2 regions of the Pseudoalteromonas sp. SG41-5 genome follow, and region 1 is predicted to be linked to the other one. Evidence: predicted binding sites of a transcription regulator. Region 1 holds the regulator's gene; the other holds the start of a gene.
The links. The regulator NrdR, encoded in region 1, represses ribonucleotide reductase genes. The targets are predictions, from matches to a motif close to AAACACNANATNTNGTGTTT.
Positions count from the first base shown of each region.

Region 2: a site for NrdR is predicted at 3,866-3,885, ahead of nrdA (class 1a ribonucleoside-diphosphate reductase subunit alpha). Genes of this name have one in related genera too.

Region 1 covers NZ_JACJFH010000020.1:8,240-17,307, forward strand. The annotation lists gene H5232_RS07520 (ligand-binding sensor domain-containing diguanylate cyclase) at 1-1,955, opposite strand, end outside; gene H5232_RS07525 (phosphatidylglycerophosphatase A) at 1,985-2,470, opposite strand; gene thiL (thiamine-phosphate kinase) at 2,467-3,441, opposite strand; gene nusB (transcription antitermination factor NusB) at 3,486-3,896, opposite strand; gene ribE (6,7-dimethyl-8-ribityllumazine synthase) at 3,912-4,376, opposite strand; gene ribBA (bifunctional 3,4-dihydroxy-2-butanone-4-phosphate synthase/GTP cyclohydrolase II) at 4,478-5,590, opposite strand; gene H5232_RS07550 (riboflavin synthase) at 5,620-6,273, opposite strand; gene ribD (bifunctional diaminohydroxyphosphoribosylaminopyrimidine deaminase/5-amino-6-(5-phosphoribosylamino)uracil reductase RibD) at 6,286-7,428, opposite strand; gene nrdR (transcriptional regulator NrdR) at 7,430-7,879, opposite strand; gene glyA (serine hydroxymethyltransferase) at 7,982-9,068, opposite strand, start outside.
Region 2 covers NZ_JACJFH010000047.1:12,525-21,592, forward strand. The annotation lists gene gyrA (DNA topoisomerase (ATP-hydrolyzing) subunit A) at 1-2,023, opposite strand, end outside; gene ubiG (bifunctional 2-polyprenyl-6-hydroxyphenol methylase/3-demethylubiquinol 3-O-methyltransferase UbiG) at 2,203-2,913, shown strand; gene H5232_RS13350 (HAD family hydrolase) at 2,913-3,596, shown strand; gene nrdA (class 1a ribonucleoside-diphosphate reductase subunit alpha) at 3,998-6,280, shown strand; gene nrdB (class Ia ribonucleoside-diphosphate reductase subunit beta) at 6,350-7,480, shown strand; gene yfaE (class I ribonucleotide reductase maintenance protein YfaE) at 7,480-7,752, shown strand; gene H5232_RS13370 (YaeQ family protein) at 7,757-8,284, opposite strand; gene H5232_RS13375 (TonB-dependent receptor domain-containing protein) at 8,435-9,068, shown strand, end outside.

The DNA of each region.
Region 1 (9,068 bases):
TTTAAACTCTCAACCTTTGGCTGTAATGGTTTAACGCCAAACAGCTCAATATCCTTAGGGATCTCCACGACCCCCTGTAGGCTCGGATACCACATTGAATTACCTAACTCCGCCACAGCGTCATGGCCAAGGCCGGTACAACACTGGCTGGCCTTACCGTCAAGTTGACGATCGTATGACGAAATAACCTGCTCTACTTTTAAGCTTTCAATATCGGTACTAAACTGTTCAACCGGCATTCGGTAGACACCTTTCATGGTACTAACCCATATGCGCTTGAGCTTTTCATCATAACGTAAACTAAAAATAGAACCGTAAGGTAAGCCATTGGTAGCATCTAACTGACGCCAATGCCCTTGTGTGCTTCGATAAAATAAACCATCATTTAATGAGCCGATTAATATACCAACTCCATCAATGTTTAAGATGCTTGTAACATAAGCACCTTCAAGACTCGTTTGATCGCCAATTTTTTCAATACCACGATCGGTAAAGTAGTAAGCGCCTTTGCTAGTGCCAATTAAACCAAAATTAGCTTCATCAACGACATAAGTAATAAACTTACTGCCTAAAAATGCGTTATAAGCAAATGGGGTTAAACCACCGTAACTAAGCCGATACATACCCCGGCCAGTACCAAGCCAAAAGCCTCCTTTGCTGGAGCGACTAATCGCAAACACCGGGTTATCTTTTAAAGCGCGTCCAGGGACAGTGAACAAGGTGTTGTTTTCATAAATATACACACCACGTCCAGTGGCGATATATAAACGTGAGCCATCAAACTGTAAATCATGCACGGCTGCACGTCCGTATTGATTACTTGGGATTTGATTGATAAAGTTTTTATCTAAATCAAAGTAGCCTACACCACTGCGGTTAGCGACCCACAATCTCCCATCGGGCGCTTGGCTAATGGCCATAACCGCTTCGGTCATTTGTGATATAGCTGAGTGACGTTCTATTCGGCCTTCGTGCGCAAGCCATAATCCTTCACTAAAACTCGCAAGCCAAATATTATTATCATTATCGCGATATAAATCAGCAAACCAAATACTTTGGTCAAGTTGGCTCGGTTCAACCCATTGCCAATCGCCGGAGTTGTCTCGAAACAGTAAGCGCCCATAGGTCGAAATCCACAGTGCTCCATTTGAGTCACTCATAAATTTATAAACCGCTGAGTTATTCGCATTGGGCAGTGGAAAGGGCCTTAACTCGTCGTCTAAATCTAAAAAGTAAGCACCGAGCTCTGACGCTAAATATAAGTTGCCTTCCAGCCATGCTAAATCGTGAATAATCGTTTGTGCTAAACGCTCAGGTATAGATACCTTAGCAGTTAGTTCTAAGCGTAATTTTGCAAAATCAGAGGAGGAATTAGTTAACCGTAGCAAGTATCGTTCATTCACCAGCCAGATCCCTTCTGGCGATAATGCCAGCTGACTGACAGTACCAACAATCTGCTTTACTGAACTGGCACTCATTACAGGGACTAGTAAGTCATGCACTGCGCTGACATTGATCTGATTGCGAGATACAAAGTACAGGCCATTCGCTGCTATCCAAATACTGCCTTTCGCATCTTCGATAACATCGCGTACAGGGCCTTTTACACTAAACTCTTGCGCTGCCATAGTGGTGGGATCGATGACCACAATACCATCTTTAGTACCAATCCATAAATAGCCTTCGCTATCGACTAGTAATTTATTAATGCCGTTACTGGGTAAGAAATTACTATTTAAGGTGTTGTAATTAGTGAATGTATTGCCATCAAAGCGACTGAGGCCAAACTGAGTTCCCAGCCACATATAGCCTTGCTTATCTTGCACGACACTTTTAAGTGACTGCGATGGTAAGCCATTTTGCATATTCCATTGTTTTACAACATAGTCGGTAATTGACGCCTTACTTGGCATACTGCAGAACAGCACAATAATAACCAATAAAAATCGCATCATAACGTCAATACCTCGTTGCAAAACTAAGGTTAAAAGGGCAAATAACCCATTTTAAACAATGCCTGAACACAAATTAAAGAAAATATACCAGCTAAAACATCATCCGCCATAATACCTACACCACCATGAACCCGCTTATCAAGAAAGCGAATAGGACCTGGTTTAGCGATATCAAAAAAACGAAATAACAAAAAACCCACTAACAAAGACTGCCAACTTAATGCAGCTCCGATCATGGTAATGTAAAATCCGGCAACTTCATCCCATACAATCGCGGGATGATCATGTACTCCCAGATCATCAGCGGTTTTGCCACATGCCCATATACCAAAAATACTAATAACTACCGCAAATACAATTTGTAACCACAGCGGGAAATACATAGTAGTAAAAATAAACGGTAGCGCAGCAAAGGTACCAAACGTACCCGGCGCTTTAGGCGCTAACCCTAAACCAAAGCCCAAACCAAAAAATTGATGAGGGCGCTTTAAATTAAATAATGCAGGTTTATTCAAACCGACTCCTTGGTGAAGTGTTCAAAACCAGCATCATCATATGCTAATTTTTCGCCATCGAGCATCAGCTCAACCTCGCCTTCACCACTTTTTATTTGTCCAATGCAGGCTGCATCTACACCATACTGGCGCAATTTCATTTCCAGCATACTTTTATTGCTATCAGGTACCGTAAATAACAACTCATAGTCATCGCCATAATTGAGGATAAACGGCAGTTGTTGATCTCGTTCTAAAGTAGCACGCAATGCATCCGAGGTTGGTATTTTATTCACATCAATACAAGCGCTAACTTGCGACAGAGCTAAAATATGCCCAAGATCTGCCAATAGACCATCTGAGATATCAATCGCTGATGATGCTAAACCGCGTAATACTTGCCCCGCAGCAACACGCGGAGTTGGGTAATCAAATCGTTGATTAACGTACCTTAAGTGCTCTGGAGCAATCTTAATCTCTTGCTTACGAGCTTCAATCGCAAGCCCGGCATCACCTAGCGGCCCTGTAACATAAACCCAGTCACCTACTTTAGCACCGCTTCGGCGCAGTGCTTTACCTGCAGGCACTGTACCTTTAGCACAAATAGTAATTGTTAACGGCCCTTGCGTGGTATCGCCACCAATGATTTGCACATTAAAATACTCTGCGATTTCATGCATGCCTTCGGTGAATTCTTCCAGCCACTCAACATCAATATTTGGCAACGTTAAAGCAACCGAAACCCACGTAGGCTCAGCCCCCATAGCAGCTAAATCACTTAAGTTTACGGCCAGGGCACGATGGCCTAATGCACGCGGATCGATGTCATCAAAAAAGTGTACGCCTGCTACCAGTGTATCGGTGGTAATCGCTAACTGACAATTTTCAGGAACAGTAACCAATGCACAATCGTCACCAATCCCTAAATTAACATCGCGACGAGTTATGCCACGACCTTTAAAGTAGCGATTTATTAATTCAAATTCCTTCATACACAAAAAAGCCGGCCTATGCCGGCTCTCCTTTTACGGTCGCATTACTTACGTAAATGCTTTACCGCTTTATCAAGTACACCATTAACAAATTTATGGCTGTCTTCAGCGCCAAATATCTTAGCAAGCTCAATACCTTCGTTGATAGCAACTTTATAAGGTACATCTTCACGGAATTTCAGCTCATAGCTGCTTAAACGTAAAATAGCGCGTTCAACTTGGTCTAACTCGTTAAATGGACGAGTTAAATGTGGCGATACTGCATCGTCTAGTTGCTTATGATTTATAGCAACACCACGCGAAAGATCTTTAAAGTATTCAACATCAATTTTAGTCACATCGTTTTCGATCAACATTTGTTGTTCGATATCGGCAATGGCATTGCCACTTAATTGCCAAGAATAAACGGCTTGAAGTGCTAAGATACGTGCTTTACGTCTTGCTGCTGGTTTCACAAAAATTCCTTAAACTTAAATTTTATCTAACACATTAACCATTTCAAGTGCGCCTAAAGCAGCTTCGCCGCCTTTGTTGCCCATTTTAGTGCCAGCGCGTTCAATCGCTTGCTCAATGCTTTCAGTGGTTAATACGCCAAATGCAATCGGGATATCATACTCAAGCGACACTTGCGCTAAGCCTTTATTTGATTCGCCAGCGACAAGATCAAAATGTGGTGTACCACCTCTGATCACAACGCCTAAAGCGATGATTGCATCATACTCTTTTTTTGCTGCAACGCGTTTCGCCGCTAAAGGTAATTCTACCGCACCTGGTACATAAACTACGGTAATATCATCATCAGATACACCACCAGTACGTTTTAATTCATCAACAGCACCAGCTAATAGGCTGCTACCAATAAAGTCATTAAAACGAGAAATAACGATAGCGAATTTCTTGCCAGGAGCGTATTTATTACCTTCAATAATTTTCATTCGATAACCCTAAAAAATAAGTTCAAGCGGTTGCGATTGCGCAAAAATTGCTGCGTATCATACCATATAAATAAAATAATAGCCTAGTTTAAGCGTTGTGCTTATTGTGGCTCTACGTAGTCAACCACTTCTAAGTGAAAGCCCGATAACGCATGGTACTTTTTAGGCAAGCTCATCAAACGCATTTTTTCAATGCCCAAGTCAGCTAAAATTTGTGACCCTACGCCTACGGTGCGTGAAGTACCTTGGAATTTACGATGCGCGACCGTCTCACCAGCATCTTCTGCAGCAAACGCTTTGACTGTCGCTTCTAGTTCTTCGGTGCATTCTTGCTTACCTAGAATAACTAACACACCTTGATGCTTTGCAATATAAGCCATCGCATCTGACAAGCCCCAGCTTCTATCGGCACTGCGATCAGATAACAAAATATCATTGAAGGTACTTTTTAAATGAACCCGTACTAAGGTTGGTTCATTCGTTTTAACCTCACCATTTAACAGCGCATAATGTAACTGGCCGTCAATGGTATCTTTATAAGTAACTAAATCAAACTCACCATGTACGGTTGGCAACTTACATTTTGCCACTTGCTCAATGGTGGTTTCATTCATGTTACGGTATTCAATTAAATCAGCAATAGTGCCAATTTTGATATTATGTTGCTCAGCAAATACTTCTAAATCAGGACGACGCGCCATGGTGCCATCAGCATTAAGAATTTCCACAATTACTGATGAAGGCTCTAAACCGGCTAAGCGGGCTAAATCACAACCGGCTTCAGTGTGACCGGCACGCGTTAATACGCCACCTGGTTGTGCCATAATAGGAAAGATATGCCCAGGTTGAACGATATCACTTGGTACAGCACCTTTGGCAATCGCAGCTTGCACAGTACGAGCGCGATCTGCAGCAGAAATTCCCGTAGTCACACCTTTCGATGCTTCAATCGACATCGTAAAGTTAGTCGAAAATGCCGCACCATTGTTTTTTACCATTAATGGTAAATCAAGTTGCTCACAGCGCTCTTGAGTCATTGTTAGGCAAATTAAGCCGCGACCATGAGTGGCCATAAAATTGATCGCTTCAGCACTAATGTGCTCGGCTGCGATAATTAAATCGCCTTCATTTTCTCTGTCTTCATCATCCATTAAAATAACCATTTTACCGGCTTTAATGTCATCAATAATTTCTTGTGCGCTGTGTAAATTCATAATCTGCTCGTGTAAGTTGTGGAGTGCGTTTATTTAATAAAACCGGCTTGGGCGAGTAAACTCATCGAAATATCTGAACTAGCTGGCTGCTCTGCCCCTTTGATCAAACGCTCTAAATAACGCGCGATTTGATCTACTTCTAAGTTCACTTGCGTGCCTACTTTAAAATCAGCAATAGTTGTTTGCTCACTAGTGTGCGGCACAATTGTCAGTTTAAATTTATTATCTGCTACTGCATTTACTGTTAGGCTAATACCATCAATGCATACCGAGCCTTTATAAGGAATATATTTCATTAGTTCTACATCGGTGCTTAACCAGTACTCAACGGCACGCGCATTAGGCGTAATTGCGGTAATAGTCGCGATGCCATCAACATGCCCTGAAACTAAGTGACCACCTAAACGAGATACTGGCTGCATGGCTTTCTCAAGGTTTACAGTTTGCCCTTGTTTATAGTGAGCAAATCCCGTTAAACTGATCGTCTCATTTGATAAGTCAGCGCTAAATCCATCACTGTGCTTGGCCACAACCGTTAAGCAAACCCCATTAGTTGCAATGCTATCGCCTAAATTTACATCGGCCATATCAAGGTTATTACTTTTAATGCGGATAGCTAAATCGCCTTGCTTTTGTTGTAACTCGCTAATAGTGCCCGTCGCTTCGATGATCCCAGTAAACATAGTGGTTACTCTTTAGTTATTTGGTTTAGATGAGGCTTTGCGTGGTGTCGCCGTGATACGAATATCGTCACCGATACACACACTCTCATTAATTGATAAATTAACAACGTCCTGCATACTTGTCAGCTCTGTAAAGTTTAGTAAGCTTTTGCCGTCATTCCCTAACAACTTCGGCGCCAGATAAACAATATATTCATCAATTAAATTACATTCAGTCATTTGGCCCGCTAAGGTTGCCCCTGCCTCTAACCAAATATGATTAAACTGTTGCTGCGCTAGAAGTTTCATGGCAGCCACTAAATCAACTTTATTATTTTTTTCTGGTACTACAATATGGCTTACGTAATGAGGCCATTGCTGTGATTTATCAAGTTCAGTGGTAAGAATAATTACTTCACTGGCAATGCTAAATAATGCTAGCTCAGGTGTTAAACGATTTTGTGAATCAATAATAATACGTACAGGTTGGCGTACAGGTAATTGCGTTGGTAACGGCTCTGGCAGCTCTTCAACACGAACATTGAGTTTTGCATTATCAACTAATACTGTGTCCGCACCGGTTAAAATAGCGCAGCTTTGTGCGCGCTGTAGTTGCACATCTTGGCGAGCCTTAGGGCCCGTTATCCATTTACTTTGACCGTTTTTAAGTGCCGTTTTACCATCAAGGCTTGCGGCCATTTTGCAGGTAATAAATGGCATACCTTGCTCCATGCGCTTTAAAAAGCCACGGTTTAACAGCCTTGCTTGTTGTTCTAACAAACCTGACGCAACCTCAATGCCCGCGTCCGCTAAAATAGCTAAACCTTTACCGGCTACCTGCGGGTTTGGATCAACCATAGCAGCAATTACTTTTACCACGCCAGCAGCTTTTAAACCTTCGGCACACGGCGGTGTGCGACCAAAATGGCTACAAGGTTCAAGCGTGACATAAGCAGTTGCGCCAAAGGCTTGGCTACCCGCCATTGCTAATGCATTCACTTCAGCATGGCCTTGGCCGGCAACTTGATGAAAACCTTCACCAACAATAACGTCATTTTTTACTAATACACAGCCAACATTTGGGTTTGGGGTGGTAGTAAAGCGTCCTTGTTTGGCAAGCTCAATCGCTCGGGTCATATAAAAGAAATCTTGTTCGCTAAACTGATATTGGTTCATATCACTCTCCCAAACGGGCAATTTCTTCACCAAATTCACGAATATCTTCGAATGAACGGTATACCGATGCAAATCTGACGTAAGCGACTTTATCAAGTTTTTTCAACGCTTCCATAATGCATTCGCCAATCAGGTGACTGGAAATCTCACGCTCGCCGGTGGCACGTAATTGCGATTTAATAATATTGACCACTTCATCAACTTGCTCGGTACTGACGGGGCGTTTTTCTAATGCACGATGTAGACCATTAAGGAGTTTATCTTCATTGAAAGGTTCACGGCTACCGTCTTGTTTGATCACCCGAGGCATTACAAGCTCTGCACCTTCAAAGGTAGTAAAGCGTTCATGACATTCATTGCATTCACGGCGTCGCCTTACTTGGTGGCCACCTCCCACTAAACGCGAGTCAATCACTTTGGTATCTTTTGCGGTGCAAAATGGACAATGCATAGGTATCAGCTTCCGTTAAAAACAAAAAAGGCCGCTTTTAGGCGGCCTTTATAATAGCAAAAAACTAGGCTATTGTGATCTAAATTACTGTTTGTAACTCAATTAAGCGTAAACAGGTAATTTTTTACAGATTGCTTTAACTTTCTCTTTTACTTGTGCTTGTACTGACTCATCGTTGATGTTGTCTAGTACGTCACAGATCCAGCCAGCAAGCTCTTTAGACTCAGCTTCTTTAAAACCACGGCGTGTGATTGCCGGTGAACCAATACGTAAACCAGACGTTACAAACGGTGAACGTGGGTCATTTGGTACTGAGTTTTTATTTACGGTGATATTAGCATTACCTAAAGCCGCATCTGCGTCTTTACCAGTGATGTCTTTATCAATTAGATCAAGTAAGAACAAGTGGTTTTCTGTTTTATCAGATACGATCTTATAACCGCGCTCTTGCATTACTGCAACCATAGCTTTAGCATTTTTCACAACTTGAGTTTGGTATACTTTAAACTCTGGTTGTAGTGCTTCTTTAAATGCCACTGCTTTGGCAGCGATAATGTGACATAAAGGACCACCTTGGCCACCAGGGAATACTGCACTGTTAAGCTTTTTATAAATAGCTTCGTCGCCACAAGCAGAAATAATCAAACCACCACGTGGGCCGGCTAATGTCTTATGCGTAGTTGTAGTAACAACATGTGCATGTGGTACTGGGCTTGGGTAAACACCAGCAGCAATAAGGCCTGCAACGTGAGCCATATCAACAAACAAGTAAGCGCCTACTTTGTCAGCGATTTCACGGAATTTAGCCCAATCAACAATACCTGAGTATGCTGAGAAACCACCGATGATCATTTTTGGTTTGTGCTCAAGTGCAAGTGCTTCAACTTGTGCGTAATCAATCTCGCCAGTCGCTTCGTCAAGTCCGTATTGGATTGCGTTATAAAGCTTACCAGAGAAGCTTACATGTGAACCATGCGTTAAGTGACCACCATGAGCTAAGCTCATACCTAACACTGTATCGCCAGCATCTAATAAAGCTAAGAACACAGCAGCATTTGCTTGTGAACCTGCGTGAGGCTGAACGTTAGCATAATCTGAGCCAAACAATTCGTTTGCACGGTCAATCGCTAGTTGTTCAACCACGTCAACATGCTCACAACCACCGTAGTAACGCTTGCCCGGATAACCT
Region 2 (9,068 bases), on a different contig from region 1:
CGGCAATAATACCGCTAGCACGTTGACGGCTATACGCAGTCAATGGTGTTTTCTTCACGGTACCAAATGCAGTTGCCATAAAGATGTATTTATTTTCTTCATACTCACGTACTGGCAAGATAGCCGTAATACGTTCGTCTGCTTCAAGCGGCAATAAGTTTACAATTGGCTTACCACGGGCTGCACGACTGGCAAGTGGTAATTGATACACTTTAAGCCAATATAAGCGACCTGCCGTTGAGAAACATAAAATAGTATCGTGAGTATTAGCAACTAGTAGACGTTCAATGAAATCTTCATCTTTCATCTTGGTTGCTGATTTACCTTTACCACCACGGCGCTGTGCTTCGTAATCAGACAATGGCTGATACTTCACATACCCTTCGTGAGATAGGGTTACTACTACGTCTTCTTCTGTGATCAAGTCTTCAAGACTAATATCATGAGCCGCTGCATTAATTTCAGTACGACGTTCGTCGCCGTATTGCTCTTTAATTTCAACTAACTCATCGCGGATAACTTCCATTAAACGCTCAGGATTAGCAAGAATATATAAAAGCTCGGCAATTAAATCTAATAACGTTTGGTATTCGCTTAGAATCTTTTCATGTTCAAGACCAGTAAGCTTGTGTAAACGTAAATCTAGAATTGCTTGGGCTTGTTGCTCAGAAATATAATACTGACCATCACGGATGCCTAAGTCATCCGCTAACCAATCTGGACGGGCAACATTTGCTTCACCGGCTTTTTCAAGCATGGCTTTTACATTACCTAATTCCCACGGACGGCTAGCAAGTGCTACTTTAGCTTCAGCTGGCGTTGGTGAGTTACGAATAAGCTCGATAATTGGGTCAATGTTAGCAAGTGCAATTGCTAAGCCTTCAAGCATGTGTGCACGATCGCGGGCTTTACGTAGGTCAAATACCGTACGACGGGTCACTACTTCACGACGGTGAATGATGAATTCTTCAAGCATTTCTTTTAAGTTGAAACACTTAGGCTGGTTATTGATCAACGCAACCATGTTCATACCAAATACAGTTTGTAACTGAGTTTGTGCATAAAGGTTGTTTAAGATCACTTCGCCTACGTCACCACGTTTGATCTCGATAACGATACGCATACCGTCTTTATCTGATTCATCACGTAATGCACTAATGCCTTCAATCTTCTTATCTTTAACAAGCTCAGCAATCTTTTCAATTAAGCGGGCTTTATTTACTTGATAAGGGATCTCGTGAACGATGATCGTTTCACGATGGGTTTTTTCGTCAACTTCAATTTCCGCACGTGCACGCATGTACACTTTGCCACGGCCAGTTAAATAGGCTTGTTCAATGCCTTTTTTACCGTTGATAATTGCCGCAGTTGGAAAATCTGGGCCCGGAATATAATCCATTAGTTCATGAATGGTTAATTCAGGGTTTTGAATAAGTGCTAAACAGCCATTCACAACTTCAGTTAAGTTATGAGGAGGAATGTTTGTCGCCATACCTACCGCAATACCCGATGAACCGTTCACTAATAAGTTAGGAACTTTGGTCGGTAATACGTCAGGAATTTGCTCTGTACCATCATAGTTAGGTACAAAATCAACAGTCTCTTTTTCAAGATCAGCCAAAAGCTCATGAGACATTTTCGCCATACGGACTTCGGTATAACGCATTGCTGCTGCTGAGTCACCATCAACTGAACCAAAGTTACCTTGGCCGTCAACTAACATATAACGTAAAGAGAATGGCTGGGCCATACGTACGATTGTGTCATACACCGCACTGTCGCCATGGGGATGGTATTTACCAATTACATCACCAACCACACGGGCTGATTTTTTGTAAGGCTTATTCCAATCATTATTAAGCTCGTTCATAGCAAACAAAACGCGGCGGTGAACAGGTTTTAAACCATCACGTACGTCTGGTAGTGCTCGTCCTACTATTACGCTCATTGCGTAATCTAAATAGGAGTTTTTTAACTCGTCTTCAATATTGACTGGCAGAATTTCATTGGCGAAATCAGTCATTTGATATCACATTCCTTCAGTATTGACCCACGAAAGTGCCACATATGGGCGCTTGCGGGGATTTAGTTATTATTACCAAGTCATGCTACCACAATTTATTTAGATTTACAGGCGCTAAATCTTTGCGATTTATTAATTTACCCCTATATAATGGCCTGAGATTGACGAGGAAGTTTTTTATGACCGAACATCAAAATGTAGATAGTGCAGAAATTGCAAAGTTTGAAGCCATCGCTGAGCGTTGGTGGGATCGTGAAGGCGAATTTAAACCCCTTCATGAAATTAATCCATTAAGATTAGATTTTATTGCCGACAAGGCCAAAGGCTTATTCGACAAAGAAACACTCGATGTCGGCTGTGGTGGCGGTATATTGAGTGAAAGTATGGCGCGAATGGGCGCACATGTGACTGGTATTGATATGGGTCAAGAGCCGTTAACCGTTGCGAAACTGCACAGTTTAGAAACCGGTGTAAACGTTGACTATATAAAAATACCTGCCGAACAGTATGCCAGCGAACACCCTGCCCGCTTTGATACTATTACTTGTATGGAAATGTTAGAGCATGTGCCAGACCCTGCATCTATCATTCATGCAGTAGCAGAATTAGCGAAACCTGGTGCTGATGTATTTTTCTCTACATTAAACAAAACCCCAAAAGCATATTTGTACGCAATTATCGGGGCAGAAAAATTATTGAAGATGGTGCCTGATGGAACCCATGATCACAAAAAGTTTATCAAACCAGCACAACTCATTGCATGGGCAGAACAAGCAGGCCTCAAAGTACGTGCTAGTGCGGGATTGAGTTATAACCCTTTATCAAAGCAGTACAGCTTAAATACCGATGTAAGCGTTAATTATATTCTGCATTTTGAGAAACTAGCGTAATGGCTGGTTTTAACACAGCAACCCCCGCAATTGATTACGACGCCTTTATTTTTGATTTAGACGGTACATTACTCGATACCGCAGATGATTTAGGGGCTGCGCTAAATTACGTACTCGCTGATCATAACCAACCATTAGTAACCGCTGATATATATCGTCCTGCAGCTTCTAACGGTGCAATGGCGCTGCTTGCAGCTGGATTTGGTCAGCAATGGCACGATCACCCAAATCAAGCTGACTTACGCCAGCAGCTATTAACGGCCTACGCAGATAATATTGCCACCCATAGTCAATGCTTTACTGGAATTGCACAATTATTGATCGCGCTTGATCAACAACAGATCAAATGGGGGATCATGACTAATAAACCTGAGTTTTTGACTATTCCATTAGTTGCTGCAATTGCTGAACTCAAAGATGCACAGGCAATTGTCAGTGGTGACACCCTCGATATCGCTAAACCATCTCCTTTACCTTTACTGCATACAGCCCAACTGTTAGATGTTGATCCGAGTCGTTGTTTGTATATCGGTGATGCGCAGCGTGACATAATTGCAGCCAAGGCTGCAAACATGCACAGCGCTGCTGCGTTGTGGGGCTACATCCCTAGTGAAGCTGAAGCATTGAGTTGGCAAGCCGATTTTAATTGGCAATCACCTATTGATGCATTTAACCATATATAGTGCCATGTTAAATTTTAACCACTACATATTGTGATCGTGTTACTTTTTGCACATTGTTTGTTGATAAAAAAAGCAGCCAAAATTTATTTTTAAAATGCGTAAATTTAATCGATCATCAGTTGATTTTTATAAATTTCATTTTAATCAGATGGTCAAAGGTTAATGGCTACTAACACAAGCGTGTTATCCCAACGTTATCCACAATTAGGGGCGTTTATGCCCCTTGCAAATGATCGCATACCACACTATCTTGTGATCTAGAATTTGATGAACACCAGATGTTGTGGCTAAATGTTATTCAATTAAATTCGCGCTAATACAGTTTTATTGCAATAAAAAATTTATTTTAAGAAAAATGTGTCACTAAAAAATATTATATCCCAAGGAATACAGGCAAAACTATGAACCAACAGCTATCTGTAAGCAAACGTGACGGCCGTAAAGAGTCACTTGATTTAGATAAGATCCATCGCGTTATTGCTTGGGCCGCCGAAGGTCTAAATAATGTGTCTGTCTCACAAGTTGAGCTGAAATCGCACATCCAGTTTTATGATGGTATTCGTACTGAAGACATCCATGAAACCATCATCAAAGCGGCCGCTGATCAGATCTCTAAAGAGTCGCCTGATTATCAATATTTATCAGCCCGCTTAGCTGTATTCCATTTGCGTAAAAAAGCCTATGGTCAATTTGAGCCACCGCGCTTGTATGATCATATCGTTAAGTTAGTTGAAGATAAGCGTTACGATGCACACTTACTAGCTGACTACACAGAGCAAGAAATTGATCAACTGGATGAATACCTTGATCATGGACGTGATTTAAACTTCAGCTATGCTGCTGTTAAACAGCTTGAAGGTAAATATTTAGTACAAAACCGTGTTACGGGTGAAATTTATGAAAGCGCACAGTTTTTATATATTTTAGTTGCGGCAAGCTTGTTCTCTGATTACCCAAAAGAAACGCGTTTAGACTACATAAAGCGTTTTTACGATGCAGTGTCATTGTTCAAAATTTCATTACCTACGCCTATTATGGCGGGAGTTCGTACCCCTACGCGTCAATTCAGTTCATGTGTACTGATTGAATGCGGTGACAGCCTAGATTCAATTAATGCAACCTCATCAGCGATTGTAAAATACGTATCGCAACGTGCAGGTATTGGTATTAATGCTGGTCGTATTCGCGCACTAGGTAGCCCTATTCGCAATGGTGAAGCATACCACACCGGTTGTATCCCGTTTTATAAGCACTTTCAAACGGCTGTTAAAAGTTGTTCGCAAGGTGGTGTCCGTGGTGGCGCAGCAACCCTGTTCTATCCACTTTGGCATCTAGAAGTTGAAAACTTATTAGTGCTTAAAAACAACCGTGGTGTTGATGATAACCGCGTTCGTCATTTAGATTACGGTGTACAGTTTAATAAACTAATGTACTCACGTTTGATCAAAGATGATTACATCACATTATTCAGCCCGTCTGATGTGCCTGGTTTATATGATGCATTTTTTGAAGATCAAGATGAATTTGATCGTCTTTACGTACAATATGAACAAGACGAGTCAATTCGTAAAAAACGTATTAAAGCTATTGAGCTGTTTTCAATGTTTGCACAAGAGCGTGCTAGCACTGGCCGCATCTATTTACAAAATGTTGACCACTGTAATACACACAGCCCATTCATTGCTAAAGTGGCACCAATTCGCCAATCTAACTTATGTTTAGAAATTGCATTGCCAACTAAACCACTTAACAATGTTAATGATGAAGAAGGTGAAATTGCACTGTGTACGCTGTCGGCCTTTAACTTAGGTGCGATTGAGTCACTGGATGAACTTGAAGAGCTTGCAGAACTTGCGGTACGTGCACTTGATAACTTACTGGATTTCCAAGACTACCCGGTGCCAGCAGCACATAATGCAACGATGGGCCGTCGTACACTCGGAATAGGCGTAATCAACTACGCATATTACCTTGCTAAAAATGGCAAACGTTATTCTGATGGCAGTGCCAATGCATTGACTCACAAAACATTTGAAGCAATTCAGTATTACCTAATGAAAGCCTCAAATGAACTGGCTAAAGAACGTGGTGCATGTCCTAAATTTAACGAAACAACGTATTCGCAAGGTATTATGCCAACCGATACGTACAAACGTGATTTGGATAAAATTTGTGATGAACCATTGCATTTAGATTGGGATACATTACGTGCCAATATCAAAGAGCATGGTATGCGTAACTCAACGTTATCTGCGTTGATGCCATCTGAGACATCGTCGCAAATTTCAAATGCAACTAATGGTATTGAACCACCACGTGGTCATATCAGTGTTAAAGCCAGTAAAGATGGTATTTTAAAACAAGTTGTACCTGAGTATGAACGCCTTAAAAATAATTATGAATTATTGTGGGATATCCCATCAAATAAAGGTTATTTAGAATTAGTGGGTATTATGCAAAAGTTTGTTGACCAAACAATTTCTGCCAATACTAACTACGATCCAAATAAGTTTGAAGGTGGTAAAGTACCAATGAAGGTCTTATTACAAGATTTACTGGGTGCTTACAAACTTGGCGTTAAAACCCTTTACTACCATAACACCCGTGATGGTGCATCTGATATGCAAGAAGATACACCAGAAGTGGAAGATGATGATTGTGCAGGCGGTGCGTGTAAAATCTAATCGGTAATAAATATAAATTGGAAGCGGGCTATACGCCCGCTTTGCCCTGTTCGTTTTTTGAGTGATCTTATGTCTTATACTACTTTTAGCCGAAACCATAATAACCAACTACAAGAACCGATGTTTTTCGGCCAAACCGTTAACGTATCGCGTTATGATCAACAGAAGTACCCTATTTTCGAAAAGCTAATTGAAAAACAACTATCGTTTTTTTGGCGTCCTGAAGAAGTCGATGTAAGTAAAGATCGGTTAGATTTTCAGGCTTTACCTGATCACGAAAAACATATCTTTTTAAGTAACTTAAAATATCAAACATTGCTTGATAGTGTGCAAGGTCGCTCGCCTAATGTTGCGTTACTGCCAATTGTGTCGATCCCAGAACTTGAGACCTGGATTGAAACATGGGCATTTAGTGAAACAATCCATAGCCGTTCATATACACATATTATTCGTAACGTTACCCAAGCCCCTGAGCTTATTTTTGATGATATTGTTAGTAACGAAAAGATCAGTGAACGTGCTGATGCCGTAACTAAATATTACGATGAATTAATTAATAAAGTGGCTGTGTATAACTTATACGGTGAAGGTAAACATGAACTTAATGGCGAAACAGTTCATATCAGTTTATTTGAACTTAAAAAGCTTTTATACCTTGCAATGATGTCAGTGAATATCTTAGAAGCGATCCGTTTTTATGTCAGCTTTGCCTGTTCATTTGCGTTTGCAGAGCGAGAATTAATGGAAGGTAACGCTAAAATTATTAAGCTGATCGCCCGTGATGAAGCGCTTCATCTTTCTGGTACTCAGCATATTTTGAATATTATGCAAGATGGTAAAGACGATCCTGAAATGGCTATCGTAGCAGCCCAGTGTCGTGATGAAGCGATCAAGATGTTTGTTGATGCTGCTGAACAAGAAAAAGAATGGGCTGAATACCTGTTTAAAGATGGTTCAATGATTGGCTTAAACAAAGATATTTTATGCCAATACGTTGAGTACATTACTAATGCTCGTATGACTGCAGTTGGTTTACCAACACAGTTTAAAACCAGCAGTGACCCTATCCCATGGATCAATTCATGGTTAGTGTCAGACAATGTACAAGTTGCTCCACAAGAAGCGGAGATCAGCTCATACCTTGTAGGCCAAATTGACTCTCAAGTTAATGCCTCTGATTTCGGTGACTTCGATCTCTAATGACCAGCAACAAAACTGCAAAGATCCACTTTGCAGATAATAGCCAGTGTGTAGATTTTGACACTGGCTGTCATTCCCTTTTAGACTGCCTAGAACAACAGCAATATGAAATTCCTTTTCAGTGTAGAGAAGGATATTGTGGTGCCTGTAGAGCAACCCTAGTAGCAGGGCAAGTCACCTATAACGAAGAACCACTCGCCTTTGTACGTGATGGAGAAGTACTGCTGTGCTGCTGTAAACCCGATGGCAATATCACTCTCAATTTGAAGTAATTTGTTAATGCCAGTCAAACTGCTTTGTTTCATAGCAATGTATTTTATCACTGATCATTAAACTACTTTCATCTATGGTTACATCCCAATTTAAACTGCGGGTTAAATCCACCTGAATATCATCAATAAACTGCTGGTCAATCTCAATAATATGGCTATTATCAAATAACTTTAACCGTGACTGAGATTGCGTTAACCATTCACTATTGCCCGTTGTTAAAATTAATAATTCATCCACTTGCTTAGCGATCTTAACTAATTCATCAAGGTCAGGTTTATCAACACTTAACCAGGTTTTATAATGTTCATCCAACGCTTGAATTCCTACATCTGGCTGTAGTTTATCAGCAAGTTTATTAAGCACTGCATGGCTGTCATAAGATAAAATACAATAGCCTAACAGCTTTAAAACAAAATGCTCCAGTGTTTCATTTTTAGTCAACGCTGTGGTAAAAATTTCTTTGTGATTACGCTGATGACGCAGATCAGCTATGCTAAATCGTGCTTTAAAAATACGTGTTTTATCAGACATAATATTCACCAGTCTCGCCGTTACTCCTATTGAGTATAGCCCAATCTGATATAAGCACGTTTATTTTAAAAGTTATGGTATAACATTATTGATCAGCACAAATGATGGTGTTATATTATATCACAACATAATAGCAACAACGTAGTAACCATGATCCGACATTCATTAATATCAACTGCAATTATCACTGCTTTAAGCTCTTTTTCTGCTCATGCTGCGCTGGTAACTGGGCAAGTTTTTGACAATAACAAGCAACCACTCAGCTATGCCGATGTGCACGTACACGGTAAAGCACAGTCAATTAAAACTGACGAGAATGGCCGATTTAGTATTAATATTGATGCTAATAGCCAATTACATATTAGTAAAAATAATTTTGTTGATGCTAGAGTTCAAGTAACTGAAACCAGTTCTGCTCTAAATATCACGCTTGTACCTACGTCAGTTGAATCTGTCGTTGTGTATGCCTCTGCCCTGCATAAAAATAGCTTAGAGATGATTTCACCAGTGAGTGTACTCAGTGGTGATGAACTGCGCAATAAAGCAAAACCCACGTTAGGCGAAACGCTCAAAGGCCTTCCAGGTGTTAATGCCAGCTATTTTGGCCCTGTTTCATCTAGCCCTATAATCCGTGGCCTAGATGGCCCTCGCGTTAAAATCACCCAAAATGGCTTAGACAGCAGCGATGCGTCACGTATTGGCCCAGATCACGCAACATCGAATGACAGCCTAGCTGCAGAACAGATTGAAGTTTTGCGTGGCCCAGCTACGCTACTTTATGGCT